3 regions of the Marinomonas sp. BSi20584 genome follow, and region 2 is predicted to be linked to each of the others. Evidence: predicted binding sites of a transcription regulator. Region 2 holds the regulator's gene; each other region holds the start of a gene.
The links. Region 2 encodes FliA, which starts transcription of late flagellar genes. Its sites were predicted from a motif close to CTAAAGTTNNNNNNNNNNCNGCCGATA; they were not measured.
Positions count from the first base shown of each region.

Region 1: a site for FliA is predicted at 7,741-7,767, ahead of flgM (flagellar biosynthesis anti-sigma factor FlgM). Genes of this name have one in related genera too.
Region 3: a site for FliA is predicted at 2,344-2,370, ahead of flgK (flagellar hook-associated protein FlgK). Genes of this name have one in related genera too.

Region 1 covers NZ_KZ454876.1:176,777-187,243, forward strand. The annotation lists gene TY87_RS09670 (phosphoglycolate phosphatase) at 1-675, shown strand, start outside; gene TY87_RS09675 (mechanosensitive ion channel family protein) at 769-1,938, opposite strand; gene TY87_RS09680 (magnesium transporter) at 2,006-3,337, opposite strand; gene TY87_RS09685 (anthranilate synthase component II) at 3,712-4,290, shown strand; gene trpD (anthranilate phosphoribosyltransferase) at 4,314-5,354, shown strand; gene trpC (indole-3-glycerol phosphate synthase TrpC) at 5,374-6,189, shown strand; gene TY87_RS09700 (OsmC family protein) at 6,233-6,640, shown strand; tRNA gene TY87_RS09705 (tRNA-Arg) at 6,715-6,790, opposite strand; gene TY87_RS09710 (flagella synthesis protein FlgN) at 6,872-7,351, opposite strand; gene flgM (flagellar biosynthesis anti-sigma factor FlgM) at 7,389-7,703, opposite strand; gene flgA (flagellar basal body P-ring formation chaperone FlgA) at 7,816-8,508, opposite strand; gene TY87_RS09725 (chemotaxis protein CheV) at 8,649-9,578, shown strand; gene TY87_RS09730 (CheR family methyltransferase) at 9,636-10,467, shown strand, end outside.
Region 2 covers NZ_KZ454878.1:29,359-39,825, forward strand. The annotation lists gene flhA (flagellar biosynthesis protein FlhA) at 1-1,600, shown strand, start outside; gene flhF (flagellar biosynthesis GTPase FlhF) at 1,702-2,985, shown strand; gene TY87_RS10770 (RNA polymerase sigma factor FliA) at 3,082-3,819, shown strand; gene TY87_RS10775 (chemotaxis response regulator CheY) at 3,874-4,254, shown strand; gene TY87_RS10780 (protein phosphatase CheZ) at 4,264-5,052, shown strand; gene TY87_RS10785 (chemotaxis protein CheA) at 5,065-7,314, shown strand; gene TY87_RS10790 (protein-glutamate methylesterase/protein-glutamine glutaminase) at 7,341-8,405, shown strand; gene TY87_RS10795 (flagellar motor protein) at 8,405-9,142, shown strand; gene TY87_RS10800 (OmpA family protein) at 9,135-9,953, shown strand; gene TY87_RS10805 (ParA family protein) at 10,023-10,467, shown strand, end outside.
Region 3 covers NZ_KZ454898.1:40,067-50,533, reverse strand. The annotation lists gene flgL (flagellar hook-associated protein FlgL) at 1-308, opposite strand, end outside; gene flgK (flagellar hook-associated protein FlgK) at 313-2,289, opposite strand; gene flgJ (flagellar assembly peptidoglycan hydrolase FlgJ) at 2,399-3,385, opposite strand; gene TY87_RS20775 (flagellar basal body P-ring protein FlgI) at 3,394-4,482, opposite strand; gene TY87_RS20770 (flagellar basal body L-ring protein FlgH) at 4,532-5,383, opposite strand; gene flgG (flagellar basal-body rod protein FlgG) at 5,397-6,182, opposite strand; gene flgF (flagellar basal-body rod protein FlgF) at 6,247-6,990, opposite strand; gene TY87_RS20755 (flagellar hook-basal body complex protein) at 7,131-8,828, opposite strand; gene TY87_RS20750 (flagellar hook assembly protein FlgD) at 8,841-9,545, opposite strand; gene flgC (flagellar basal body rod protein FlgC) at 9,556-10,005, opposite strand; gene flgB (flagellar basal body rod protein FlgB) at 10,011-10,403, opposite strand.

The sequences.
Region 1 (10,467 bases), on a different contig from region 2:
ACGCCTAGCTATTTTTCAAAGTGGTTTGATGGTTGGCCTGAGCTAGTTTGCTTGGATCTTGATGGTACTTTAGTAGACAGTGTGCCTGATATTACTGGAGCGGTAGATGCTTTCTTAGCCGACCTTGGGGCGCCACTTGCGGGTGAGGAACTTGTTAGAGGTTGGGTTGGCTTTGGTTCTGCTAAATTGATCGAGCAAGCGCTTGAGTGGGCAGATATTGATTCTGCAAAACAGGAAGAAGCGTATCGTATTTTTCTAACACACTATCATGCGCATTTGACCGACGGCACGACGCTTTATCCAAATGTGAAAGCCTTACTGAAAGCCTTTAAGCATAACGGTGTTCCTGTTGCATTGATTACCAATAAGCCAAGTGTGTTTGTGAAACCTATGTTAGATCATTTTGAGCTGACTGAGCAATTTGGTTGGTTGTTGGGTGGCGACACACTAGAAGAGAAGAAGCCATCTGCTATGCCTTTGTTGCATTGCAGTGAGTCAATTGAAGCCTTGCCTGAAAATTGTCTGATGATAGGTGATTCAATTACTGATTTTAAAGCTGCAAATAACGCTGGTTTCAAATGTGCCTTGGTGACTTATGGTTACAACCAAGGTGTTGATCTTAAAGGGCTGGGCGCTGATGCGATAATTGATGATTTAGCTGAGTTGCTTGTCTGATTTTATTTATGGCGTGAGAGATGTAAAAAAGGCCAGACTATTTCTAGTTTGGCCTTTTTTGTTATTAAGTTTTTAAAAATTGAATATATTACTTTAGCTTTTGTCCTTCTGCGATGGCTCTTTCTGAAGCTGCTCTTTTACAGGTTGCTCCGATGAGTTCACCTGTTCCGATAATAGTGTCATTTGGCTATCGTCAGCCATGTGAACTGTATGGGTTGGGAAGGCAACTTCTGCATCATGTGATTCAATAATTTGCATAGCTTTGAACAGCACGTCTTGTTTGACGTTATGGTAGGTTCGCCAGTCTACGGTTTTTGTATATGCATAAATAAAGAAGTCTAGAGATGATGGACCGAACTGATTGAAATTCACCATATAAGTCTCGTTTGTGTCTAAATCTTCATGGTTGGCAACCATGTCTTTTATATCTGCCAGAATGGTTGGTAGAAGACTGAAGTCTCGATAGCGTACTCCAATAGTTTCATTTATGCGGCGATGGGTCATACGGGATGGGTTTTCAACCGAAATCAATGAGAAAGTGGAGTTGGGGACATACAGAGGGCGTTTTTCGAAAGTGCGAATGCGTGTTTGTCGCCAGCCAATATGCTCTACTGTACCTTCAATATTTTGATCTGGTGAGCGAATCCAGTCGCCAATAGCAAATGGTCGATCTAAATATACCATCAAACCACCGAAGAAGTTGGCGAGTAAATCTTTAGCTGCGAAGCCTACGGCAATACCGCCTATACCACCAAATGCCAATACGCCGGAAATGCTATAACCTAGTGTTTGCAAGATAACTAAAACTGAGGTGATGATAACGGATGCACGTAATAATTTACTGATTGCGCTGGCCGTTGTGTAGTCAACGTTAGTGGTTATTTTGCTTGAGTTGGTAAGTGTTCTTTCGCTTTCAGATATACAGCGCAATACGAACCAAGTCAGTATAACGATAACGCCGACTTCACGAATTGCATGGATAAGTGATGAAAAATTAGGGTCAACTTCTGTACCGGAAATTTCAGCGGCAATGCTCAAACCAGCCAACCATACAAAGACCCCAACAGGTTTTTGTGCTGCATGAATTAAGACATTGTCCCAAGGTGTTTTGGTTTTTTCGAGTTGTTTGTCTATACGCATTAAAATGCGGGTGGCAATAAAATTAACAATTAGTGTACCAAGTACAACTAAAAATACTCGGACAACCCAGTGCATTTTAGTGTCGCCCAAGCCTAAATATACTTGCATTGTTTCCCAGTTCATTATGCTTCTCTATACCTTTGTCTTGTTCGTGAATGGCTCTGATTAGAGGTTATGCTAGTTGTGTTACTTAAATAAGTAATAAAGTGCCCAATCCCAAGAAGGCAACAAAACCAGCTATATCTGTCACAGTGGTTAAAATGACTGATCCAGAGAGCGCTGGATCAATACGTAATTTATCTAGTAATACTGGTATTAGAACGCCAGACAGGGCAGCCATTATAATGTTGACGATAATAGCTAAGCCGATCACCATGCCAAGCATTGGGCTTTCGAACCACCATAAAGTCACTACACCAATTACAATGGCCCATAATATGCCGTTTAATCCGCCTACTTTTAATTCTTTTGATAATAAAGATTTTAAGTTGCTGCGAGTTATTTGTCCCAGGGCTAAGCCTCGGACAATTAACGTCAATGTTTGACTGCCTGCGATACCACCCATGGAGGCAACAACTGGCATTAATACTGCTAATGCAACGACCTGTTGAAGTGTGGCTTCAAATAGCCCGATAAACGCTGAGGCTAAAAATGCCGTCAGTAAATTTATGCCAAGCCAAATACCACGAGTTGCTGCACTGCGTTTTACTGGTGCAAATAAATCAGATTCTTCATTTAGGCCTGCTGTCGACATTTGCTGAGCTTCGTGCTCTAAGCGCCATGTTTCCATGGCAAGTCCTGCGTGGAAACGACCTAATAGAATTTGATTGTCATCCACCACAGGTAGTGCTGATAGCGACGATCGTTCGAGTTGCTCTGCAGCTTTTGTTAGTTCTGTATCGGCGTGGATAAAGGAGCAACCCTCATCTATCAAACTTGAAATTGGTTCGTGGCCTTGAGCCTTGAATAGACGGTCAAACTTCACGCAACCAACCCAACGGCCAGTTCTGTTCACCAAATACACCATATCTGTGTAATCTGGCGTGTTCTTTTTTAGCAGTCTAAGAGCTTCAGAGGCGCGGATGGATTGAGAGGCGATTAATAATTCGTGGTCAATCCAACGGCCAACAACATCATCGTTGTAAACAATACCTTGCTGGTAATATTCGCGTTGTTTGTTGTCCATCTGCTTTAAGGCGATGTCTACAAGGCGGTCTGGTAGCGAGTCCGTTATTTCGAGTAGGTCTTCGGCATCGACATCAGTGAATAAAGCTTCTATTTCTGAGTCATCTAGCTCTCTTAATAGTAGCTGTCGAGACTCTCCACGCATTTCAACCAAAATATCAAGTCGGTTGGCCTGTTTGATATTTGCCCATGCTTGCCGGCGTTGGGTAAGCGGAATGGATTCAAGCGCTAATGCCACATCGTCCGGTGTTAACTCTGAAATGGCCTTGTTAATGGACTCTGGAGAGTGCTCGTCATGTATGAGGGTTTCGATGAGGGCGGCGACTTGGCTATGCACAGGGCATCCTTAAAACACTGAATAATGACGGTAAAGATAACATGCTTTCTAGTGTGCGGTATAACCTCTTGTATATCAAACAAGGCTTTGTTTTTACACGGTATTATTTAAAACCTTCCAAAATGCTGAAATAAAAATAGTAAATTATGGTGTCATTTGATGGGGAGATTAGTGATTAGTGTATGCTCTTTGAACGGTTAGGATCTTATGAAGTGTAAGGTCTGGCGAGACAGAGTGTTCCTGACAGTGTAGAATTTAGCGCACTTTAAAATGCATGTTTTTATTATTCGTCAATGCATTTCGTTTTTTGTGTCAGTTTCTGCGGATTCTAACATTAGTAGATCAATATTGTTTTATAGGCGCGCCCCTTCTTTATGTTATTGATGATTGATAACTACGACTCTTTTACTTACAACCTTGTGCAATATTTTCGTGAGTTAGGGATGGATGTACAGGTTTATCGTAACGATGAGATTAGCATTAAAGATATTGAGCGCCTTGCTCCATCGCATTTAGTGATTTCACCGGGGCCTTGCACACCTAACGAAGCGGGGATTTCTCTGGCTGCAATCACGACATTTGCAGGGAAAATTCCAATATTGGGTATTTGCTTAGGCCATCAAAGTATTGGTCAGGTCTTTGGTGGAGAGGTAATTCGTGCTAAAAATGTCATGCATGGTAAAACCTCGTTAATTTATCACCAAAATACCTCTGTGTTTTCTGGCTTGCCAAACCCGCAGACTGCAACACGCTACCATTCCTTGGTCGTTTCAGCAGACTCATTGCCTGATTGCCTAGAAGTAACCGCTTGGAGTCAAAATGCAGAGGGTGATAGAGAGGAAATTATGGGAATTCGACATAAAACACTTGCCGTTGAAGGGGTGCAATTTCATCCTGAGTCGATTCTGACTGAAGCAGGTCATGCTTTATTGGCCAATTTCTTAACACGATAGTTTTAATACGATAGGAGAGGCTGGTGGATATTCAAAAGGCGATTGCTGCTGTTGTTGAACGCCAAGATTTGAGCGGCGACGAGATGCAAATAGTGATGCATGACATCATGACGGGAAAAGCCACGCCAGCACAGATAGGCGGATTTTTAATTGGCCTAAGAATGAAAGGTGAGACGGTCGAAGAAATTACCGCTGCGGCGCAGGTGATGCGAGAGTTATCGAGCAAGGTACATTTGGATCTTGAACATGTGGTTGATACATGCGGCACTGGCGGTGATGGTGGCAACTTGTTTAACGTATCTACAGCGTCTGCGTTTGTTGTTGCTTCAGCGGGGGGGAAGGTTGCTAAACACGGCGGGCGTTCCGTGTCTTCGAAATCCGGTAGTGCAGATGTGCTGGAGCAAGCGGGTATTTACCTTGGTCTTGATGCTGTGCAGGTTTGCCGATGTGTTGAAGAGATAGGTTTAGGTTTTATGTTTGCGCCTAATCATCATTCAGCTATGAAATATGCAGTTGGTCCTCGTAAGGAAATGGCTACTCGAACCATTTTTAATTTGCTTGGTCCATTGACTAACCCTGCTAATGCAAAATGTCAGGTCATGGGGGTTTTTCATCAGAAGTGGGTTCGTCCTATTGCTGAAGTATTGAAAGCTCTGGGTAGTGAGCATGTTATGGTTGTTCACTCTGAAGATGGCTTAGATGAGATTAGTATCGCTGCACCAACTTATGTGGCGGAGTTAAAAAATGGTGAAATTTTAGAGTATAAAATTTCACCAGAAGATTTTGGCATTCCATTGCAATCTATTGATACGATTCAAGCTGCTGATGCATCTGAAAGCCTTGCTTTAGTAAAAATGGCACTGGATGGTAAGGGGAAAATAAACCCTGCCAGGGATATTGTTGCTTTAAATGCTGGCGCGGCGATTTATGTTTCAGGTATTGCTGATACTTTAGCAGAAGGTGTGAATATTGCGGAAGATGTGATTGGCGGTGGTACAGCCAAAGTCAAGATGTCTGAATTAGCTAGTTTCACGCGTTGTTTTATGAGTCCTGACTCACTGTAATTATAGGAGCAGTAACCTAATGCAAATAGAAACACCGACAATTTTAAAGAAGATTGTAGCGCGAAAGTATGAAGAAATTACCGAACGTAAATCTCATACACCGTATGGAAATTTAGAGGTTGCAGCGTCTGTAGCTAATGTTCATAACGCCCCTCGTGGTTTTGCTCATGCATTAAGACATCAAATAGCTATCGGTAAATCTGGTGTTATTGCTGAAATTAAGCAAGCTTCCCCTAGTAAAGGTGTATTGCGCGAGCCTTTTATCCCAACTGACATTGCTAGATCCTACGAAAGATCAGGTGCGGCTTGTTTGTCTGTTCTAACAGACAGTGATTTCTTTAAAGGTCATGAAGATTATCTAGTTGAGGCTCGTGCAGCATGTAAGTTACCTGTTATTCGCAAGGATTTCATTGTCGATGAGTATCAGGTGCTAGAAGCTAGGGCGATTGGTGCAGACTGTATTTTATTGATTGCTGCGTGCCTAAGTGGTGATAAATTGCGAGAGCTAGATCAAATTGCTCGTGATCTTGGTATGGATGTTTTGGTAGAGGTACATAATCGTCCAGAGTTGGATTTGGCTTTGGAATATACTCAGACTGAATTGCTTGGTATCAATAACCGAAATCTTCATACCTTTGAGCTTAGTTTAGATCATACGTTTGAATTGATGGACAGTGTGCCTTCCGACCGCTTGATTGTTACAGAAAGCGGGATTCATACTCGTGATGATGTGGCCTTGATGAGGCAAAAAGGTATTCATGCGTTTTTGGTTGGCGAGGCTTTTATGCGCGCCGATGACCCAGGTGAAAAATTGGCTGAGTTGTTCCAGTCGTAATTATGATAGTTTCAGTCATGACAGAATCAAGTAAGGTTGAATGATGAAGACAAATGTTAGTTGGCAAGAAGATGTGCATTTTACCGCTGAAACCGGTTCTGGTTTTAAAGTGGAAATCGATGGAAATCAAGTGGCCGGCCCAAGACCTATGGAGCTTTTGCTTGCAGGCTTGGGTGGTTGTACTTCTTATGATGTGGTTGGGATTTTAAAGAAATCTCGTCAAGATGTGGTTTCTTGTGTTGCTCAAATTGATGCTGATCGAGCTGATAGTGTCCCTGCGGTGTTTACTGAAATTCGAGTGCACTTTGTCGTTACTGGTCGTAACTTGAAGGAAAGTGTTGTTGCTCGAGCAGTTAAATTGTCTGCAGAAGAGTATTGCTCTGCTTCTCTAATGTTAGAGAGAGGTGGTGTGAAAATTGTTCATAGCTTTGAGGTGATTGAGGCGGAATAAGGTATTGCTTTATAAAAGTATTTAAAAAAAGAGCTAAGAGGCTCTTTTTTAGTTTTTTGCAGTGCTTAATGTGTTGGTGTCCCCACCAGGACTCGAACCTGGAATAGCTGCTTAGGAGGCGGCCGGTATATCCTGTTTACCTATGAGGACGTGCTGCAAGTTGAGATTTATACATTAATTACGACTGAAATACAAATGACAACTAAGTATGATGTTGATTCTTATGGTTTTTTAAGCTCGGCCTAATGTATGTTTGCTGCTTATTGGGCGTGTAGAGCCTCTGGCTGTATAGACTTTGTTTTTGCTGCTATGGCCTTGGAGTAATTCGAAAAGATGCTTGTTACGCTTTTGTAAGGTGTTAAGGATTCGAGCGTTAGTGTTGTTTTGTGTTTTACATTTTTTGAGTAATGTTTCGCACTCTTGCATTAATAGGCGAACGTTGTCCATTGAGCTGTCTTGTAGGCTTAACCAGTTTTTGAATTCTGTTTCAGTAGGTTTTTTTCGGTCGACAATATCAAATTTAATGAGAATGTTGACTCTTTTCTCATTAAGCTGATTCATTTCATCAAGAAGGGTTTGTTTTTGCTCGGATAGGCTGATGATTACTTCGCTGTTCAGTTCCCCATAAGCTAAACGCTCTTCATCAAGAAGCGAAGAGAGTTTTTCTAATATCTCTTTGCTTCTGATAAATATAGGTGCGATAGGAATCATAAGACAAACCGTTTACAAACTGTATAGGAGTTACAGTCTAGAATAGCGAATCCATAGAAGCCATATTATTTGCTAGCTTCTGGGTATCTATTTTGTACTCGCCTGCTGCAATAGCGTTTTTAATTTGTTCCACTTTATCCATATCAACATCAGGTAAGCTGCTAATTTTAGACTGCTGACTTTGAAGAGTTTGTGCAGTGCCGCTTAATTTCACGGTGTCTTCTGCCAATGTGCCACCGCTTTGAACTGAGCTTTGTTTGTCCGTTGCGCTATTTGTCGCATCATCTTTTTGCGATCGTTCACTTTTGTTGATCGTGCTCTGGTTTGATAGACCTGTAAAATGTATTGCCATTGGGTTTTCCGCCCTTTAATGATTTGCCTGTCTATGTTGTCGGCTGGGTCTATAAGAACTTTAATAAAAAGCCCCAGAAAAGAGTATTTATTCATTGCCGATCAGTCTGTACTCAATAGTTTACAAGAACCTCACTGTCAGTTACAACTTTGGCGTATATAATTCGTTCAGAACTTGTGTTTTTGACTCGAATTTGTTGGCCTTTGACACCATTTTCTAAAGCAACACCGTTCATTCGGACTATAATGGTACCACTGCTTGCTGTTATTAGTACTGAGTCGCCTTTTTTAACTAAGGTTGGCTGATTGGTTAGATCGTCAGTGATGACTGTGTTTATGCGCAAGTTGCGTGAAGCAATTAGGCCGTAAGGTGGGTTTTTTTTAGTGTAAACATGTCCTCTTAGGCTGGAAATGTCCACTTCTCCCACATCGGTGTTTGATTTGCTGATGGCTTGGCCTCGGTTGATTGGGGTGATGGTTTTTATTGCTGGAATCATTATGGACTGAGTTACTGGTACGTAGGACTTCCAAGTTGGTGAGTCACAGCTGACTTCATAGTTTGTGCGTTTGGTAGCGTCTGGTCTTTGATTGTTGATCTGAATTGATTCGTTTTCACAATCAGGCAAGTAGTTGAGTGCGGCAAGATTGTTTAATGTGATGCTTATGGCTGCATCAGGGTATATTTCTGATAACCGAGGAATCTCTACTTGATTTATGTAGTGGTTAATTTGTTCTTCAGTCGTTATGGCAAATGTAAAACCAGTTTGGAAACAAATGAACGCTATGCTTAGCCTTATGATTCGCATGATTTGTTCTCTTTGTTTATTATTACGTTATAAATAAGATAGTTAGTAAATTATTTGAATTCACTTTATCATTGGATGATACATTTTAACAATTTTGAGGTGATACCTCAGTATAATGTTTACACATTTTGGAGGCGTTTATGGCTGGAGTTCTGGATACTGTTAACCAACGTACACAGCTCGTAGGGGAAAATCGACTTGAATTGCTGTTGTTTCGCTTAAATGGTAAGCAAATTTATGGCATCAACGTTTTTAAAGTGAAAGAAGTGCTGCAGTGTCCTAAATTAACCACTATGCCTCATAGTTCTCCTGTGGTTAGAGGTGTTGCTCATATTCGTGGCGGTACTATTCCTATTTTAGATTTAGGACTGGCTACAGGTGCGAGCCCAATCGAAAATATTAGTCAATGTTTTGTGATTATTACTGAATATAATCGTCGAATTCAGGGTTTTTTAGTGCGTGGTGTAGAGCGCATTGTAAACATGAATTGGAGTGATATTCAGCCACCACCAAAAGGATTGTCGAATGATAATTACCTGACAGCCGTTTGTCAGGTTGACAAAGAAATGGTGGAGATTATTGATGTTGAGCAGATTCTTTCTGAAGTTGCTCCTACTCGTCAGGATATCTCAGAAGGTATTGTGAATGCTGGTGTGACAGAGAATGCACAAAAGCATCATATTCTTATCGTGGATGATTCTTCTGTTGCTCGTAAGCAGATTAAACGTTGTATGGAACAGGTTGGTTTTGCTACGACAGTTTTATGTGATGGTCGTGAAGCGCTTACTTATCTTCAAAATATGGTTGCAGAAGGTAAGGATGTAACTAAGGAGTTTTCTATGGTTATATCTGACATAGAGATGCCTGAGATGGATGGTTATACGTTAACAACTGCGATTCGTAATGATAGTCGGTTGCAAGATCTATTTATTCTTCTTCATACCTCTTTGAGTGGTGTGTTTAATGAAGCAATGGTTAAAAAAGTAGGAGCTGATGGCTTTTTGGCGAAGTTCCAACCAGATGAATTGGCTCGATTGGCTATAGAGACAGTGCAGGTGCAATCAGAGTAATGTTTAGGCCCTTTATGTGGGGCTTTATTTATTGAACCTGTCACTTATGGAGTTTTAATGCTCAGTAGTACAAATGCAATTACACCTAATGGTTATATCAGGTTTAGAGATTACTTGCAGAAAGTATGTGGGATCTCGCTGAGTGATAATAAGCAATATTTGGTCGCCAGTCGCTTGGGAAAAATTTTAGAGAGAGAAGGTTTTTCTAAAATTGAGCAGTTAGTAGATGCTTTGGAGAGGTTGGGGGGATCTAAGCTAAAAGAAGAAGTCATTAATGCAATGACGACAAATGAAACTCTTTGGTTTAGGGATACGCACCCGTTTACGATTTTAAAAGACAAAGTGCTGCCTGAAATGACAGTGGCACCTCTAAGAATCTGGTCTGCTGCATCTTCTACCGGTCAAGAACCTTACTCTATAAGTATGGTTATAGAGGAGTTTAAAGCGTCTCGACCTGGCGTTTTGAAAGCGGGTGAAAAAATAGTAGCGACAGATATTTGTACTAATATTTTGCAGCATGCTAAGCAGGGTGAATATGACAGCTTGGCTATTGCTCGTGGACTTGGTGCGGATTTACAGCGTCGGTACTTTGATAAAGTGAATGATTTGACTTGGAAAATTAAGCCGCACTTGAGTGCGCGTGTTGAATTTAAGTACTTGAATCTTATTGAATCATTTTCGATGCTAGGTAAATTTGATGTGATCTTCTGTCGTAATGTGCTGATTTATTTTACCGTTGATCTTAAATTGGATATTTTGAAAAGAATGCATGCCTCTTTAAAGCCTGGAGGTTATTTATTTCTTGGTGGATCTGAAGCACTGAGTGGTCTATCTGATTATTTTGAGATTGTTCAGTGTCACCCAGGTATTGTATATAAAGCTAAGGCTT
Region 2 (10,467 bases):
GATCGATGCTGATCAGGCTAAGCAGCGTCGTACAGAAATTGCATCCGAAGCTGAGTTCTATGGTTCTATGGATGGTGCCTCAAAATTCGTAAAAGGGGATGCTGTCGCTGGTTTGCTTATTCTCGGTATCAATATAATTGGAGGTTTATCCATTGGTATGGCGCAGCATGATCTTTCGTTCTCGGAAGCCATTGAGCGTTATTCGTTATTGACTATTGGTGACGGTTTGGTTGCTCAGCTTCCATCTTTAATGCTGTCGACTGCTGCAGCAATTATGGTGACCCGTGTTAATGAAACGGGCGATATGGGTTCCCAGATTGTTCGTCAGATGTTTGGGTCATCAAAGGCTTTATATGTTGCTGCTGGTGTGATGACTATTATGGGAATAGTCCCAGGTATGCCGCATTTTTCTTTCTTATCGTTGGCGGCTTGTTTGGGTGGTCTTGCTTATTTTCTTGAGTACAGAAAGAAACAGAAGCCTAAACCAGGTCCAAAAAGTACCGGTAAGACTTCCTCTGATAATCCTGCGCCAGCAGAAGTGAAAGATCTTAGTTGGGATGATGTTGCGCCGGTTGATATGCTTGGTTTAGAGGTGGGTTATCGTTTGATACCTTTGGTGGATAAGACCCAGGGTGGTGAGTTGTTAGCTAGAATCAAAGGTGTGCGTCGAAAGCTATCGCAGGATTTGGGTTTTTTAGTACCAAGTGTACATATTCGAGATAACTTAGACTTGATGCCGAATGCCTATCGGGTAACTCTTATGGGAGTGAGTTTGGCTGAAGCGGAAGTTCATCCAGATAAAGATTTGGCAATCGATCCTGGGCAGGTATTTGGCTCGATTGATGGTATCGCGGGTAAAGATCCATCGTTTGGTTTGGATGCGGTCTGGATTGATCCTAAGAAAAGGGATCAGGCGCAAACTTATGGCTATACTGTTGTCGATGTAAGTACTGTGGTTGCGACTCATATTAACCAGATTATGCATAAGCATGCCTATGAATTGATTGGTCATGATGAGGTTCAACAGTTGCTGAGTTTGTTGAAGCAATATAATCCTAAATTGGCTGAAGAATTGGTGCCAAATACTATACCGTTGAGTGTTCTTCTGAAGGTGTTGCAGAACTTATTGATAGAAGGTGTTCCTTTAAGAGATATGCGAACTATTGCGGAGTCGATTATGGGAGTGCAGCCGAAAACTCAAGATCCAATGATATTGACTGCGGCGGTGCGGACGTCATTATCTCGCTTGATTATTCAGACATTGGCGGATGGCGTTGAAGAGATTCCTGTGTTAACGCTAGAACCTAAATTGGAAAAAATGCTTATGCAGACTGTTCAGCAAAGTCAGCAGTCTGGTATTAAAAATGAAGAAGCACTGATTTTAGAGCCGCAAATGGCCGAACAGTTGCAGGCTTCGTTGCGGCAGTCGGCAGAGCAGCAAGAAGCAATGGGAAATACTCCTATCTTAATTGTGTCAGCGCCTATACGTCCTATGTTGGCGCGTTTTATGCGTTATGGTATGGTGAATATGTCAGTGCTTTCATATCAAGAAGTGCCAGATCATAAACGCATTACTGTGGTGGGTGTTATAGGTCAATAAGATCTACCTATTAACGTGATGGATTGTATCTATATTTATTGTAATCTTTCGGGTAAGCTATGGATTTGTAAGAAAAATAAACTGGAAGGATTAAGTTATTCATGCAAATTAGGCGGTTTAGAGCACCTGACATGCGGCAAGCGATACGGAAGGTTCGTGATGCTGTAGGCCCTGATGCGGTCATTTTGTCAAATCAACGTCTGCCTACCGGTGAGATAGAAATAGTTGCTGCTCTAGATTATGATGGATCCTTGCCTTCTAGTATGACTTCTAAACGGTCATCTGCGCCTCGTTCTGAACAATATGTTGACCCAAGTGCTGACTATTTAGAGCGCATAGAAAGAGCGAAGCAGCAGACGCCGCCTCAGGTTTCCTCACCTTCATATTCTGAAAAACGTCCTACAGCACAGTTTGAAATGCCACCCTTGTCAAGTGACAGAGAAGATCCTGCAGTTGAGGAAGCTTTGTCTATTCGCAATAGTGATAGTGCTAAGCAATTACGAGACATGGAACTTGAGTTGAAAAATGTTCGAGCTATGCTCGAGCAGCGTCAGCAAAATGAAAGCCGATCCGAAGCAAAAGAAAATGCAGTTGAGCTACGTGCCCGCGAAAAATTAAAAGGTTTAGGCTTATCAGATTTTGTTGTTTCTAGGTTGATTGACGATATTGATTTAAAAGGCCGTGAAGATGACTGGAACCGGTTGTTGGCTCATTTGGCAGATTATATTCCTATTCGCTCTAGCTCTTCAGAACTTAGAGGCTGCATAGCATTCATGGGGCCTACCGGAGTAGGGAAGACAACAACGATTGGTAAGATTGCTGCTCAGCATGTTTTAAAACATGGTTCTGAGGGTGTTGTTTTAATTACTACTGATACCTATCGTATTGCAGCGCATGAGCAATTACGAACTTTTGGCCGTATTCTAAATGTGCCAGTTGAAGTGGTTAATGAATATTCAGATCTAAATGAAGTATTAGCAAAATACGCTAATTATTCTTTAGTGCTTGTTGATACTGCAGGCATGAACCCAAGAGATTCAAATCTTGAGCGACAGCTTTTAATGATGAAGCGTGCGCGAGCAAGTCTTAAAAAATTACTAGTATTACCATGTACAAGCCAAAGACAAGTATTAAAAACAGTTGTAGATGTTTATTCTCAAGTTCAATTAGATGGCTGTGTTTTAAGTAAACTTGATGAATCTGCTTCACTTGGTGAGGCTATTAGTGTAGTTATTGAGGAAGGTCTTCCTGTTGTATATATAGCAGATGGACAAAGAATTCCTGATGATATCGAGCCAGCTAGGGCGCATAACTTGATTAGTAGGGCTGTATATACTGCAGAACATTACAGTCAGCTTTATGGGTCACTAAAGTATGGTAGTTAGTAAAATTTTGTTATTACTGAAAGCGTTGCGCCAAACTATGTAGTACAGTTAGTTAGCGCAACTAACTTAAATGGTAAAGGTTGCTTAGACTATTTTATGCAGACCAAAAATGGATATAACACTTACTCTAAAAAAGCGACGCTTTCGATTGATGCGATTGTTGAGCAGTATGGGTATTTGGTAAAGAAAATTGCTTATCATCTATTAGCGCGTTTGCCTGATAGCGTGGATGTCGATGATTTAATTCAAGCTGGCATGATGGGGTTGATTGAGGCGTATAAACGGTTTGAGTCGACTAAAGGTGCTAGCTTTGAAACTTACGCAGGTATTCGAATTCGCGGCTCCATCATGGATGAAGTGCGAAAAACTGATTGGGCACCTCGTTCTGTTCGACGTAATGGAAGAGCTGTTGCTAATGCGATTAAAGAATTAGAGGCCAAGTTAGGTCGAGAGGTGTCTGATATGGAAGTGGCATCTCATATGAATATAAGTATGGATGAATATCATGAAATGATTCATTCATCCATGTCGACCCAGTTGTTTAGCTATGAAGAAATGCTAGACTCTGATACAAATAATTTAGACAGTATTGAATCTGAGGTAGAAAATGCACCTTATTCGCTAGTAGAGGAGGGTGGTTTTCAAAATCAATTAGCAAAAGAAATTGATGATTTACCTGAAAGAGAAAAGTTGGTTTTGTCTCTTTATTATAATGAAGAACTCAACTTGAAAGAAATTGGTGCTGTATTAGGCGTCAGTGAATCAAGAGTCAGTCAAATTCATAGTCAAGCGGCTATGCGATTACGAGCTCGATTAAGCGATTGGCGAGATTAATTATGAGTTGTGGAATATTACCTTTGGGGTGTGGAGGTTGCATTGGATAAAAACATGAAGATCCTGATTGTTGATGATTTCTCGACAATGAGACGAATCATTAAAAACTTATTACGGGATTTAGGGTTTACCAATACAGTTGAAGCTGATGATGGAACAACTGCGTTGCCTATACTTCAAGCTGGAACAATTGATTTTCTTGTTACTGATTGGAATATGCCTGGCATGACTGGTATTGAGCTGCTTCGTGCAGTTCGTGCTGATGAAAAGTTGAAAAGCATTCCAGTTCTTATGGTAACGGCAGAAGCAAAGCGTGACCAAATTATTGCTGCAGCTCAGGCTGGAGTGAACGGTTACGTAGTTAAGCCTTTTACTGCGGTGGCTCTCAAAGAAAAAATTGAGAAAATATTCGAACGAATAGACGCTGCCAAATAGGGAAATTAGATGTCAAATGTATTGGGATCTGGACTAGTGGAATTTGAAAACCTAGTAAAAGATGGTGCTGTAGAGCTTTTAAATCACATTGAAGTCGGTGATTTCAGTGGTGCTATTAAAATCATCCAAGAGTTAAGTGAAGCTCGTCATAAAAGTTTTTATAACGAAGTGGGGTTTTTAACTCGAAGTCTGCATGATGCTATTCGTGATTTTCAGATTGACTCAATTGACTTAGTTGTCGGCGAAGGCGGAAAAGATTCTGCTACTAAAATAACTGATGCTTCTGATCGACTGAACTATGTTATTGAAACGACTAGTGCGGCTGCCAATAAAACGATGGACATGGTGGACAGTAGTGTTCCTGTGGCTAGTGAACTACAGAGTCAGGCAAGGGAACTGCGAAAAGACTGGAGTCGCTTAATTCAGCGAGACTTAACACCTCAAGAATTTAGAGACTTGTATAAGCGTATTGATGTCTTTTTGTCTTATGCTGATGACAGTGCCACTACCTTGCATTCAAACCTCAACACAATTCTTCTAGAGCAAGGTTATCAAGACCTAACGGGTCAAGTAATCGCTAGAGTGAATGATTTAATTCGAGATGTAGAAGAAAAACTTGTGCATCTCGTTGCTGTTGCTGGACGCGTTGATAGTATCTCGGGGATTGAACACCAAGAGAAAGAGTCTGAACACGATGACACTCGTGGACATGGCCCAGCTATTAATAAACAAAACAACCCTGAAGTACTGAATAGTCAAGACGAAGTAGACGACTTGCTATCAAGTCTTGGTTTCTAGAAGGAGCTGAGGATGAGTTTCGAGGTCGATGAAGAGATTCTACAAGATTTTTTGGTAGAAGCTGGTGAAATTCTAGAACAGCTTTCCGAACAACTGGTAGATTTAGAGCAAAATCCAGACGATAAGCAGCTGCTTAACGCGATTTTTCGTGGTTTCCACACTGTAAAAGGTGGTGCTGGATTTTTACAATTAACTGCTTTGGTTGATTGTTGCCATTATGCTGAAAACGTTTTTGATATTTTAAGAAACGGTCAGCGTAAAATAGATTCTGATTTGATGGATATTGTTTTACAGGCTCTTGATGCTGTAAATGAAATGTTCGATGCAGTACGTGCTGGCGGTGAGCCTGAACGTGCTTCACCAGAGTTAATTGCAGCACTTAGTGTGTATGCGAAGCCTCCAACTGCAGAAGAACTTGCAGGTGCTGCTGATGAAGAGTTAGATGAAGTTGAAGATGTTGCCGAAGAGCAAGATGATACTGATGTTGAAGAAACTGAAGACGTAGTTTCTGTAGCAGATGAATCTGTCGATATTTCTGACGATGAATTTGAATCTTTACTAGATGCCTTGGGTGATACTTCATCTGACGATAGTACTGAAAAAAGTGGCGTATCAACTGCTCCAAGAACGGACGACGAAATTACAGAAGATGAATTTGATGCATTGCTGAATCAACTTCATGGTAGTGGGGCGCCTGGAATTAATGATGGTCCAGAAGATAGTACTAATTCAAGCGCTATTTCTTCTGACGAAATTACTGAAGACGAGTTTGAAGAGCTACTTGATAAGCTTCATGGCGAAACTCCAGCTTCTGGTAAAAAAGAAGACAAATCTAAAGCTGATACTAATGCTGCGGCATCTAGTGCAGGTGCAGAATCTGATTTAATTACTGAAGATGAATTTGAGTCTCTTTTAGATAGCTTACAAAGTAAAGGTGGAGCAGAAAAAGCAGAGGCTCCTACTGCAAAGCCTGAGCCTAAAGCAGCATCTGCTAAGCCAAAACCAGCACCTAAACCTGTTCCGAAGCCTGCTCCTAAGGCTCCAGAGCCTGAAGCTGATAGCGTTAAAGAGAAAACGGCTAACGCACCTGTTACCCAAGAGGCAACGGTTCGCGTAGATACTAAACGTCTAGATGACATAATGAACATGGTGGGTGAGCTAGTATTAGTTCGAAACCGCCTTGTTCGATTGGGGCTTCAAAGTGAAGACGAGTCGATGGGGAAAGCAGTTGCTAACTTAGATGTTGTGACTGGTGATCTGCAAAACGCGGTAATGAAAACGCGTATGCAGCCTATCAAAAAAGTATTTGGACGTTTTCCACGAGTTGTTCGAGATCTTGCTCGTAATATGAAGAAAGAGGTTAACCTTGTTCTTCGTGGTGAAGAGACCGATCTAGATAAGAACTTAGTTGAGGCATTGGCTGATCCTTTAGTTCACTTGGTGCGTAATTCTGTAGATCATGGTGTAGAAGCGCCCGATGTTCGCGAAGCGAGCGGCAAGCCTCGAATGGGGACGGTAATTCTGTCTGCTGAACAGGAAGGTGATCATATCTTGCTATCCATCGAAGATGATGGTGCTGGTATGGATCCTAATCTGCTTAGAAGAAAAGCTGTTGAAAAAGGGGTAATGGATGCAGATGCAGCGGATAGATTGTCTGATGAAGAAGCGTTTAACTTAATCTTTGCTCCAGGCTTTTCTACTAAAGTAGAAATTACTGATGTATCTGGTCGTGGTGTAGGGATGGACGTTGTTAAGACGAAAATCTCGCAACTAAATGGCACATTGCAGATTAAGTCAGTTCTTGGGCAGGGGTCTCGCTTTATCATAAAAGTGCCATTAACGCTGGCAATTATGCCAACTCTAATGGTGACTTTATCTGATCAGGCATTTGCTTTTCCTTTAGTAAGTGTTAACGAGATTTTTCATCTCAACTTGAAGAAAACTAACGTGGTTGATGGCCAGCAAGTTGTTGTTATTCGAGGTAAAACCTTACCAATATTTCATCTGAAAAATTGGTTAATTAAGGGGAATAGCCGAGACAATTTACCTACTGAAGCTCATGTTGTTGTTGTTCAAGTGGGCATGAGTGAAGTCGGTTTTGTTGTTGATCAATTGGTTGGTCAAGAAGAAGTGGTTATAAAACCATTAGGTAAAATGTTGCAAGGTACCGCTGGTATGGCAGGTGCAACAATTACAGGTGATGGTCGTATTGCATTGATTCTGGATGTTCCTAGTATGCTTAAGTGTTACGCATCTAGGTAATAAGTTTTTCATTTAGGGGATGTGATATGCCTGTTAAGGTGCTGGTTGTTGATGATTCAGGTTTCTTTAGACGCCGTCTTGTCGAAATATTTGAAGCCGATCCTAGACTAACCGTTGTTGGTACTGCAAATAATGGAAGGGAGGCGATAGATAAGGTTCAATCCTTATCGCCTGATGTTGTTACTATGGATTATGAGATGCCTGTGTTAGATGGTATCGCTGCTGTAGTCAATATTATGAAGCTTAAGCCAACGCCTGTGCTTATGTTTTCCTCATTAACTCATGAGGGAGCAAAGGTTACTCTAGATGCTCTAGAGGCCGGTGCAGTTGATTTTATGCCGAAGAACTTTGAGGATATCTCTCGTGATTCGGCTGTAGTTAAGCGTGCATTGGTTGATCGGGTACTGGCTGTTGCTAGAACTCGATTTGCAGGTGATAGAAGACCTGTTGCTGCGCTTGCTCCACGTGAGGCTCCCAAGCCTATCGTAACTGACCGTGGTGTTATTATTCCGCGTGTGAGAAAGCGAGTGAGCCTTGTTGCCATAGGCACATCTACTGGTGGTCCTATGGCTTTGCAAGCGGTATTAAGCAAATTGCCTAAAGACTTTGCGGCGCCTCTCGTGTTGGTTCAGCATATGCCAGCTGCATTTACTGGAGCTTTTGCTGAGCGGTTAAACAATATCTGCCAGATTACAGTAAAAGAAGCGCAAGACGGTGATCGTTTGCAAGCTGGTGTTGCTTTATTAGCTCCGGGTGGAAAGCAAATGATGATTGACCCTCGAAATGGCGGCTGTGTCCGTATTCTTGATGGGGATGAGCGTCTAAACTACAAACCTTCTGTAGATGTTACTTTTGGTTCGGCGTCAAAATGTTATCCGGGAAAAGTACTGTCTGTTGTCATGACTGGTATGGGTGTTGATGGTCGCGAAGGTGCTCGTATGCTAAAGAATTCAGGTTCGAGAGTCTGGATTCAAAGTGAAGAGTCTTGTGTGATCTACGGTATGCCAATGGCAGTAGAAAAAGCTAATTTAGCGGATGATATTATTGACTTAGAGCATATTGGTGAGCGCATTGCACGTGAGGTTGGCTAGTGGATTTTGTTACCTTAGCAGGACTATTAATTGCTTTCAGCTCCGTATTTCTAGCTAACTGGTTAGGAGGAGGCGAGATAATCCTTCTTCTTAACCTGCCTTCCGCTATCATCGTTATTGTTGGTAGTATTGGCGCTACACTTATTCAAAGTAGTATTCAGGAGGCAGCTCGTGCTCTTGTTTTGATTAAGTGGAGCCTTTTCCCTCCTGTTTATGATTTCAACTCCGCCCGCGCATTGATAAACAACCTTGCCCATAAAGCTAGAAGGCTCTCCTTGCTTGCTTTAGAGTCTGATATTGAGGCGTTGAATAACCGTTTTTCGAGTCGAGCCTTGCAAATGGCTATTGATGGTACTGATCCTGATTTATTGGCTGATAGACTTCATGATGATGCTGTTCGTATTTATGATAAACGAATGAAGAGTGTGTCATTTATTGAATCAATAGGAGGGTATGCGCCCACATTAGGGATTATGGGCTCGGTACTAGGTCTGATTCAAGCTATGGCGAATTTAGATAGTCCAGAAGCATTAGGGCATGGTATTGCTGTCGCTTTCGTTTCTACGCTTTACGGCCAAGGCTTTGCCAACTTAGTCATTTTTCCCATTACTAAGAAGTTAACTGGTTATGTTGATAAAGAGCTTCTGTTCCATCAACTACTTATTGATGGTATTTGTGGTATTGCCACAGGTAAGCATCCATACAGATTAGAGTTAGAGCTTAATACTTATGAGTGATACTCCACCTCGGGTATCGAGGCGTCGTCGTGTGGTGACTAAGTCACCACCATCTGGTGCACAAGGCCGAGACCGTTGGATACTTTCTTATGCTGATTTCATTACTCTGTTATTCGCTTTTTTTGTGGCGCTATATTCCCTTTCATTAAAGAACTCAGGTGATGAACAACGCCTTAAAGAAACCCTTCATGGTGTTTTCGATGCTGTTCAAAAGTCGATTAAGCCTATTAATATTGGCGAACCTATTGTTGGGGAGCCAAAAGATATTGAAGTGGTTGAAACGAAACCTATTCCTGCTGCGCCTCCAACGATAGAGGAGAGTAACTCCTCTGCTGTTTACGCATTATTAAGTCAAGTCGTAGAAAATCAATTTTCAGGACTACATGCATCAGGTCAAATATCTGTCACTGAATCAGCAGATTGGGTAAGTTTGGAGTTGAAGTCTGGTTTATTGTTTGGTCAAGGGGAGTACGATTTAACGAATGAAGCTGTCGCCTTATTAATCCTAGTTGCAAACATTCTAAAGGTGCATCCTTCAGTGATATTGGTTGAGGGCAATACGGATGACTTGCCAGTTAATTCAAGACGTTTAATTTCGAATTGGCACTTGTCTAGTTTGCGCTCTTCCTCTGTTGTGGATGAGCTGGTTTATAGAGGGGTGGACCCAAAAATGATCGCGCCAATCGGTTTTTCTAGCGAACATCCTAAAGTAAGAAACACAAATGATTATGCTCGTCAGCAAAATCGCCGTGTAATCTTGCGAATTAGTAAGCGTGAGGCTGATAATCTCTATGATTACTTGTTTCAATAGCGTGTTACTGTATATGATTGCAAGGAATTCGTAAGCAAAATAACAGCATAGGGTATCAGGGGAGTCAGAGTGCACATTTGGGCAGTGGCGAATCAGAAAGGCGGCGTTGGTAAAACGACCACAGTAGTTTCTTTAGCAGGGTTGTTGGCTGACGCTGGTCATCGGGTATTAATGATAGATCTTGACCCGCATGGCTCACTGACGAGTTATTTTCGTTTTGATCCTGATTCTATAGAAAAGAGTGCTTACAACCTTTTTCAGGCGACTGGAAAAATTCCAGAAGAGTTACCTGCATCGTTAATATTAGAAACAGGCCATCCCAATTTATCTTTAATGCCAGCATCTACAGCATTGGCAACGTTAGAGCGTCATGCCCAAGCTCAAGGTGGTATGGGGTTGGTTATTTCTAAAACACTGGCAATTTTATGGGATGACTACGATTATGTGTTGATCGATAGCCCTCCTGTACTTGGTGTGTTGATGATTAATGCATTGGCGGCTTGTCAGCAACTAG
Region 3 (10,467 bases), on a different contig from region 2:
GTATTCGCATCATTTTGCGCTTGGATAAGAAGAGAGTGAGCATCATCCATAGAATCATTCAAACTATCTAACGCTACTTCTTGATATTCAAGATGACTCGTAGCCATTTTAATAGATTCGTCAAAAATTTTTAGGCGATTATTATTACCTTCATACATCAATATTTGACTAGCGCCCACAGGGTTATCACTCGGTCTAACAATATCAGTTTGTGCCGAAATTTTTTCTTGAGCGCTAAGGATTTTTTCATTTGCTTGGCCAATCGCCCGGCTCGACTGACCATAAATTAAATTATTCGTCACTCGCATAAACTTACCTCATAATCCCTAGTAAAGTTTCAAACGTCGTACGAGCAGCTGTAACAACTTGCGCAGATGCGGAATAAGATTGTTGGTATTTCATAAGATTCACCGCCTCCTCATCAAGACTCACCGCCGACAACCTGTCGCGACGATTGACACTATCGTTCATAATCACTTCACTAGATTCTGCATGACCAGCCACTTCAGCTGTTTTTGCTCCAACATAGGAAATAAAACCCGCAAATGCTTTGACTAAACTCGCTTTTCCTTCCACTAACGACTGATTTTGTAAATCCACTAACGCCAATCCATTAAAATTATCAGATTGGCCAATTTCATCCGTACTGATAGAAAACTCATCGCCTGACTGTGGCTTAGATGATACAGACACATCAAACCCAGCATCTTTGGACAATCCAGCCTTTTCAAGTAAATCTGTATACTCAAAAACATTATCTACTGAGGCAATCTCCACCCCAGAAGCATCACGAACGACATATGAATTAGGTGATGTAAAATAAATTGAATGAGGAGCACTAGGATACAGAGAGCCATCAGATGCAAACGCAGAAGTCGCTGGTTTAGTATTTGTAACAGAAGATAAAGATATTCTGGCCTCGGATAAATTATCCGAACTCGTAGACACACCTACAGGCGCACTCAAGGCAATATTATCGCCACTTTTAATTTTCAAATTTAAGCCCGCTGCCGCCCCCGCTGAAGGGGCAAAGCTAAAGACATCATCGTGATCGATAATATTAAAATCTTTCACCCTAATATCTAAACCTAACTCTTCAATTTTATAATAGCCATTGCTATCTGGAGTCATATTAGAAGGGTCAAATATTGTCGACTTACCTACAGCATTACCGTTTAAGTCGTATTTTTTTATCGCAAATCGATTATCGTCTGTTCTGGTGAATTCATAAGTATCTGTAGTGATTTTGGAGGCTTCTCCTGCTGATACTCTAACGGAAAAATCAGATAATTTATGAGTATTATCAGCGCTAGAATAAACACTTATATCTTCCAACGAGAACAAGTCTTTACCAAAATCTCCGTTCGCATCAAGACCTTTACCATTCTGCATATTCATAGCATCCGATATAGCAATAGCATTCTGACCTAGAGTACGATCTGCATATTCACTAAACTCAGAGCGAAAATCCACTAAACCACCAACACTACCACCAAGACTATCGCTTTTTAAAGCGACATTGTAATCACCAAAACTTACGACCAAATCAATCTTTTTTGGGTTTAACTGATTAGGAACCACCTTTAATTCTGTTGGTGTTTGATCCATCACTAATGGTTGACCATTGGCTAGCTGAATCGTCATTAATCCATCGTCATTAAATTGCGCATTGATGTCCAAATACTTAGAAAGATCTTTCGCTAGCAGCTCCTGCTGGTCTCGTAACTCATTTGCAGGAGAAATTGACAACCCCTCTTCTCTGAGTATTTTGACGTTCAAATTAGAAATTCTAGTAGTGATAGAGTTAATGTCAGCTAAGGATGTTGTCAGTTGTTGATCAACCAGACTCTCTTGACCACTAACCATGTTAGAAAGTGCTTTATACTGTCCAACCAGGTTATTCAAACTAGAGTGTGCAAGCTGTCTTAACGATGATGAAGTAGGATCATTATTTGCAGCCTGCAACGCGCTAAAAGCTTTATCCAAATAACCAGAGAGAGAAATACTATCTTCAGCTAACAAGTTATCAGACATAGCCATCAAAGAATGGTAGGTATCATAATAGGAAAAGTCTGAAGTATCAGATCGTACCTGAGCGCTAACAAAATTATCAACAAGGCGCGAGGTATCACGAAGCACAACGCCACCAACAGGCGAACTAGCGGTATCGGTTCTTTGACGACTATAGCCCTCTGTATCCACATTGGCTGTATTTTGCCCAGTCGTATTAATACGGGCATTACTAGACAGTAGTCCAGACAAACCAATTGAATATAAATTTGAGCCCATAGCTCACACCCCTAGTACGTTTTTCAAAAATAACCTTGAGCTCTTCTTTAGCTCTATCGGCTATTAATGCAAGAACTTTACCAACGCTGAGAATTGAGTGGCTTTATTATTACAAACCTTGAAACCACTTACTTGAAAGGATATTGTCGATTTTTTCAGAGTACTTTGGATCCGTTGCGTAGCCGCCTTTTTGCAAAGAAGCGGCAAACATTGACGCATCATCCCCAGCCCGCAAGGCGTCTTTATACCGCTCACTAGAAGATAAAAAATTCGCATAATCATCAAAGCTTTGCGAAAAAGAATCATAAGCACGAAACGCTGCTTTTTCACGCTTGGCCACACCATCACGAAACTCTAAGGTATTTACAACAGCCCTATCGCCTTGCCAACGATTATCCGCTTTTATACCGAATAGATTAAAACTCGCTGCGCCGTCTTCTTTAGCAATCGGATATTTCCCCCACCCCGTCTCTAATGCTGCTTGAGCCAATATTGCTTTGGGATTTACACCAAGTTTCTCGGCGGCATGCTGAGCATGTGGCCATAGGTTTTCAACAAACTCATCAGGCGACCCGAACACCACAGAAAGTGCTGAGGGTGCAGAAGAAGACCCCGTAGAGGAAACATTTAGGGATTTTTGCTCCACCTCCTGCTGAACTGATTGTATAAATTCAGTAGAAGCGCGGTGGGCCAAAGCTTGAATTCGAACCAAGTCTTGTTTGGCGACCTGATTCAAAAAATCAGTATCTCCTCGCTCTTTCGCTTCAGGCGAACTACTCCGACCTTGCTGTTGAGTTTGATACTGACGAATCAGAGCCTCGGATAGTCCAATACCACCAGACTGAGCCATGCTCTGAGACATCTGTGAATCCATCATCTCTTGATATTGCTTGGTTTGAGCGCTGGAAAACAGGCCGCTACCAATCGCTTCATTCGTACTACGCATGTTTTTTAACAGCATATTAATAAAGATAGACTCAAACTGCTGAGCAACGTCTTTTAACGCAGCATCAGGATCTTTTTGCGCCTTGGTCTTTAAATCGGTTAGCGTAGAAAAATCAGCAAAAAAATCTTGCTTTGGCGGTACTGAGTTCATAACCAAGCCTATATCACCACTAAATCAGCGTTAATCGCACCGGCTTGCTTTAAGCCTTCCAAGATCGCCATAACATCACCTGGCGCAGCACCAACTTGATTGACTGCACGAACAATGTCGTTGAGCGAAGCGCCTGGATCAAACACAAACATATGACCGCTATTTGGCGCGATTTCAATGCCTTCTCGTGGCGACACGATAGTCTGTCCACCTGTAACCGTGCCATCTTTTCCAACAACCGGCGGCACTTCTTTGATAGTCACCGTCAAGCTTCCATGCGTAATCGCAGCTGGAGATACTTTAACGTGCTGACCAATTATAATGGTTCCAGTGCGAGAGTTAACCACGATGCGCGCACGCTCTTCAGCAACCTCAACATCTAGATTTTCAAGTATCGATAAATACGTAACACGCTGACTCGAATCTCTTGGTGCAGACACTCTAATCGATGTAGCGTCTAGTGTCGTCGCCACACCTGGTCCTAAAAGATTATTAATTTTATCAGTGACTTGTTTTGCTGTTGTAAAGTCTGGGCGATTAAGGTTAAACGTCAAGGTGTCACCCGTATTAAAACTACTGGGAACGATACGCTCTACACTTGCGCCATTGGGTATACGACCAACTGTAGGGACATTGCTTGTGGTTCGCGACCCATCAGCCCCATTGGCACCCAAACCACCAACAACTAAATTGCCTTGAGCAATCGCGTAAACCGCGCCATCAGCACCTTTTAATGTGGATAAAAGTAGCGTCCCACCACGTAACGCACTCGCGTTGCCAATAGATGAAACTGTCACATCAATTTTTTGACCTGGTTTAGAGAAAGCAGGCAAAGTAGCCGTTAAAGAGACCGCTGCAACATTTTTAGACGTAGCATTCACACCTTCTGGCAAGGTCACACCAAAACGAGACAGCATACTAGCAAAGCTCTGATTGGTAAAAGCTGTACTATCACCTGTTCCATTAAGACCAATCACCAAGCCATAACCAAACAATTGGTTTTCTCGGACGCCCTGAACACTAGCAATGTCCTTCAGACGCTCAGCCTGAACAGAAAAAGATAAAAAATATAAGACAATTAGCGCTATGTGCTTCATCACATCACCTATTGAAAGGAGCAAACCTCTCAGTTGTTAGATCATTAAATTAATAAGGCATATCACTAGAGTTAAGTAAACGACTCACCCAACCTTGCTCGCTTCCTGCGGCAACATCTCCGGTTCCAGAATACGTAATTCTCGCATCCGCAACACGTTCAGATTCTACTGTATTGTTTGGAGAGATATCTTGTTTACGCACCACCCCAGAGAAACGAATGTATTCGTCTCCTTGATTTAAACGTAGCCATTTCTCTCCACGCACTGCCAACAAGCCATTTGGATAGGCTCTATAGACAGTCACCGAAATCGTTCCACTTAAACTATTATTTTGATTCGCCGATGCATTTCCTGAAAAATCAGTTCCTTGCTGAGGGAGCGTTGTATCTACTTTTAACTCTTGACCTAATACTGTCGGATTTTCAATCGTTGCCGAAGAGGACTTAGAAACAGTTGCAGCATTAGCTTTCGTTGACGTCGTCGTTTCATTCAAATTAATGGTTAAGATGTCACCCACTTTACTGGCTTTCTGATCTCCGAAAAATACATCCCCCATACTGGTCTGGTAAATACCGCCAGTTGGTGCTTGCGAAGGATTCATACCATTCGGGTACACTGGCGCATAATAAGGATCATCCGACTGAATGGATTGACTAATACTAGGTCCATTTAATGGATCATTAGGATCTGGTACAAAACCTTTACGCGGAACATCTGATGAAGGCTCTGCTGGTGTTTCACTATTATCACCAGCAACTGCGTCAATAACCGCATCCGTTGCAGCCGCCGCAGCTCCAGCCGCTGCTGCATTGGCAACCGCTTGTTCGTTAACATCCCAAGAGAGACAACCAGACAAACAAGCACTTAACAAAACCAAGAACGCAAATTTAATCTTCATCATATTCCACACGTTACTATAACTGCTGTATTGCAAAGCTCATCATACCATCGGCAGATGCTATGACTTTTGAGTTCATTTCATAGGCCCGCTGCGTCGTGATCATATTGACAAGTTCTTCAATAGAATTGACGTTGGAGGCCTCAAGCATTCCCTGAGCTATAGTACCTAATGAGTCAGTTCCAGGTACACCAACTAATGGCGGACCACTAGCATTTGTCTCAGTAAAAATATTCTGCCCTGAAGCACTTAACCCAGTTGGGTTTATAAAACCAGCAATATTAAGAGCACCGACCTGCTGAGCATCAGCATCGCCATTTTTACGCACAGACACAACACCATCTTCTGCAATCATGATTTCAATCACATCAGGATCAATTTGAATCCCGGGTTCAACCACCAAGCCGCCCGATGTCGCAAGCTGTCCCTGACTATTTAATTGAAGACTACCATTACGTGTATAAGCAATGGTTCCATCTGGTTGTAACACTTGCAAGAAACCTTTCCCTTGAATAGCAATATCAAGCTGTCTATCCGTCATATTATAGTCGCCATTGGAGAAGTCTTTTTGCGTTGCTCCAACTTTTACACCAGTACCTAACTGCAAACCTGATGGCAATTCCGCGTTCTGAGCACTCAAACCACCCGGTGCACGTACGGTTTTGTACATCAGATCTTCAAATACAGCTCTATCTTTCTTAAATGCAGTTGTCGAAACGTTTGCCAAGTTGTTGGCTACTACGTTTAACTGCTTATCCATCGCACTCAAACCGGTTTTACTGACCCATAATGCTGAATTCATAAAAGCCTCTTATTTAATTCCGTTAAATTCTTTACGTTATTTGTTAAGCACTTGCAGATTGCTCTTAAGACGTACGCTGTAGTATACGAGCTGAAGAGTCTGCGTTATCTCGAATGGTATCCATCATCTTCACGTTCATTTCGAAGCGGCGCGCTAAGTTCATAATATGCGTCATCTCTTCTACCGCATTCACGTTACTACCTTCGATAAAACCACTGACCAATTGCACATTCGGATCAGGGTCTAACGCTTGACCATCACGTGAATGAATCAATCCGTCTTCTTCTTTGCGTAAATTTTGTTTATCAGGATTAACCAATTTAATCTGGTTTAGCACCGCAACTTCGTTATTTGCGCCACCTTGAGGAACAATAGAAATAGAACCATCAGCGGTAATGTTAATACTATCAGCAGGTGGCAAAAAAATAGGCCCACCTACACCAGCAACTGGCAAACCTCTTCCTGTTACTAATTGCCCTGCGGCATTAATTTGAAAATCACCAGCTCGAGTATAAGCCTCTTGCCCACTTTCATCATAAACAGCAATAAAACCATCTCCAGCAACGGCAACATCCAAATTGCGGCCTGTCTGTATCATATCGCCTTGCGTATAACGCGTTGCTGGGTTCTCCGTCATCGCATAGACACGACTAGGATGATAGTCACCATATACCTGCATAGAGCGAGCTTGCTCGAAATCTGAACGAAAGCCTGTTGTACTCACGTTCGCCAAATTGTTAGCGTGTATTGTTTGAGCATTCATGGTTTGTACGCCACCACTCATTGCCAAATATAAGGCCTTATCCACTACAATTCTCCCAGAAGAATTTATATAACTAAGATAACTACTATCAAAAAACGTACCAACTTATAAAAGTAATAAAAAATCCAAAAAAAAGGCCGAAACAGCAAGGCTGATTCGGCCACAAATCTTCTCTCTCCAGAAAATTAACGCAGATTTATTATCGTCTGAGTAACAGTATTTTCTGTTTCTAATGTTTTACTGTTAGCTTGGTAATTACGCTGCGCCTCTATAAGGGCAACAAGTTCAGCGGTCAAATCAACATTAGATTCTTCTAACGCACCGCCTGCAATTTTACCTAGAGTTGCACTGTTAGGTCGGCCAATATCAGCAGGCCCCGAAGTTTTCGTTGCCACCCACATCGTATGACCTGACGGCATCAAACCGTCAGTACTATCAAATGTTGCCAAGGCAATCTGGCCAAGTGTTGCCGTTTGTTGGTTGGTATAATTGGCTATCAACAAGCCATCACTATCAAAGGACACACCTTGTAGCTCTCCAGCAGAAAAACCGTTCTGCTCAAAAGTATCAGTATTAGCTAGCGCAAATTGCGTTGAACCGGCCAAATCAAGCTGCGTAATACGCTCTCGATTTGTTGGATCAATCCCTCTTACTTCTAGAGGAACTGGCTGTTCAATTCCAAGAGGCGATATACCACGATACACCCCCATCAGATTACCTGCTGCATCAAAAGAAACCGCGGTATTCTTTTCCAGATATCGAGCATCTTCCCCAGTTGTTGGGTCAACAAAACTTTCCTCACCATCCATAGTGACACGCAGTTCATAAGTATTATTTTCACCCTGCTTTATAAAATAATACCCCAAAGTATGAGACTCCCCTAAAGAGTCATAAGTTGTTCGAGTATTACCATACGAATAGGTATCTGGGTTCAGTGGATCAAAAGCCTCACGAGAAACGATACTTGAATCTCGAATTTCCTCAGGTGTCAACGTAGCCGTAATAGCTGCGCCCCCCAATGTCCCACTAACAGCTAACGGTGCCTTAGTACCTGTCGCCACATCAACAGAATTAGGCTCATTCGGCCCCACATAGAGAAGTGAAAATGGAGGTTCCTCAACACCATCACCATTATAGTCTGTACCACCTTCGGCAGTATTGAAGGTAGCGTAAGTTTCAGCAAGAAAAGGCAATCCCGCATCATCCGTTAAATTACCATCAACCGTTGCATGCACTTTATAAGTATTTGGCAATTCACCTTTAGCATAATAATACGTCACTATATGCGACTGCCCATTCCCATCAACAACCCCTTGCGTTTGCGTAAAGTTGTATGTATCAGGATCATTGGGGTCAAATATAGCTTTAATAAAAGGTGGAACATCTTCGTTTTTAGAGTCCAAATTGACTTTCAAACTCATTGAAGTAGTAGGCTCAGGCGGAATACGATCGGTTGGGATTTTCAAATCAGCTAAATTTCCACCAACCACACCATCTACTGCATTAAACCCTTGGACATTGTTACCACTATTGGTAACTAAAAAACCATTTTCATCCAGCTTGAAATTACCGGCACGAGTATAAGCATTAGCAATCCCAGCATCGATAACAAAAAAACCACTACCATCGATAGCAAGATCTAAGTTGTTATCAGTATAAGATAAGTTTCCCGACGAGAACTCTTGAGAGACTTTACTCACGCTCACACCTGAACCGATATTATTACCACTTCCGGCACCAAGCACACTGGTGTTATAAAGATCATCAAACTCAATACGTGACTTTTTAAAGCCTGTAGTATCGGCGTTGGCAATATTATTACCTGTAACACTTAAATAATCGGCAGAGGCCTTAATGCCAGATAATGCAGTATTGAATCCCATAATGCGCTCCAATCACCCTAATATTTCTAATTCGTTCGTAAGTTTAATTTTGCCGTGGTTTTCCACGTTTAAAACCGTGCCATTTTCACCATTTATGGTGACACCTTGAATACGCGTAGGAACCTGAGTGCTTATCGCAGATATTTCGCCTTGCTCATTGATTGATGACGCGGCAAAACGATATTCACCAGGCGGCAAAACATTTCCCTCGTCATCTAACTTATCCCACTTGTACTCACCCGTGCTTAGCTCGGCGGTACGAACAAGACGGTTGTCCGCGTCGTATATTTTTAATGTTGCAGCCTGAGAGTTTTCAGGGATCATAGCTTTGAGCTGAACAGCCTCAACATTATCCCCCACCTTCACCTTACTACCATCCATCAAAATAGACTTACCAACTAAGGTAGAAGCACTAAGTGCTTGATTCGACGTAAGCGAAGTGGCCATATTTTCTAATTGATCAGAGATACTAGTGAGTCGCTCTAACGAACTAAATTGAGACATCTGCGCCACCATGTCATTGGTGTCTTGCGGTGCAGTCGGATCCTGTCCTTTAAGCTGCTCTATATAAAGCTTTAAAAAGACATTTTGATCAGCAAGTGCCGCCTCATCTTTCTGCACCTCTGGCTTTTCAATACCAGCCTTTGTCTTAGCCGCTTCGGTTCCATATTGGGAAATCAACCCATTAAGACCTTTCGAGTCAGATATATTTGCCATCTGTCAGCTCCTATGACTGCCCAAGCGTGAGCATTTTCTGCATCATACTTTTGGCTGAGTTCATAATTTCTACGTTTGTCTGAAAAGAACGAGACGCTGACATCATATCTGCCATCTCTTCCATCGGGTTTACGTTCGGATAAAACACGTAACCATCTTCATTTGCCATTGGGTGATCTGGTTCGTATCGAGGCTGTAAAGGTGCGTCCGATTCCACAATGCCATCTACTTTTACCCCAACACCAGAACCGGTATCATCTTTGTTCGCATTGTTCCAACCATATTCACGCATGCTGTCATTCATCATTTGTGAAAATACGGGCTTACGGGCACGATAAGTTTGATCAGCCGAACTTGCCGCACTGTCTACGTTCGCCATGTTGCTTGCAATCGTATTCAAACGTATGGTTTGAGCACTCATTGCAGATCCAGAAATGGTAAAAATATTACTCAAAGACATCGTCATTAATTCCCAGTAAGCGCTTTTTTCATGCCGTTAATTTTTCGATCCAAGAACATAAAACTCGTATCAAACTGTAATGAGTTTTGAGCGTACTCAGCCTGCTCTCTTTGCATATCAACCGTATTACCATCCAAAGATGGCTGGTTAGCATTTCGGTACAACAAACCGTCAGGCTCACCAGAAAAACCTTCCGCAAAAATATGACGTGAGTTTGTCCCAGCAAGCTGTAATTTTTTACTTTCATTATTTAAAAGCGAATCGAACGAAATATCTCTCGCCTTATAATTTGGCGTATCAGCATTGGCAATATTGTTTGCAAGGACAGCCGCTCTCGCGCTACGAAACTCAAGCGTCTTATCATGTCCAGCAAATGCACTTGCAAAAGAAATAGCCATTGGATCCTCAAAGAAAAATATTATTCATCTATACAAGCAACATAAAGCAATTATAGTGCCAATA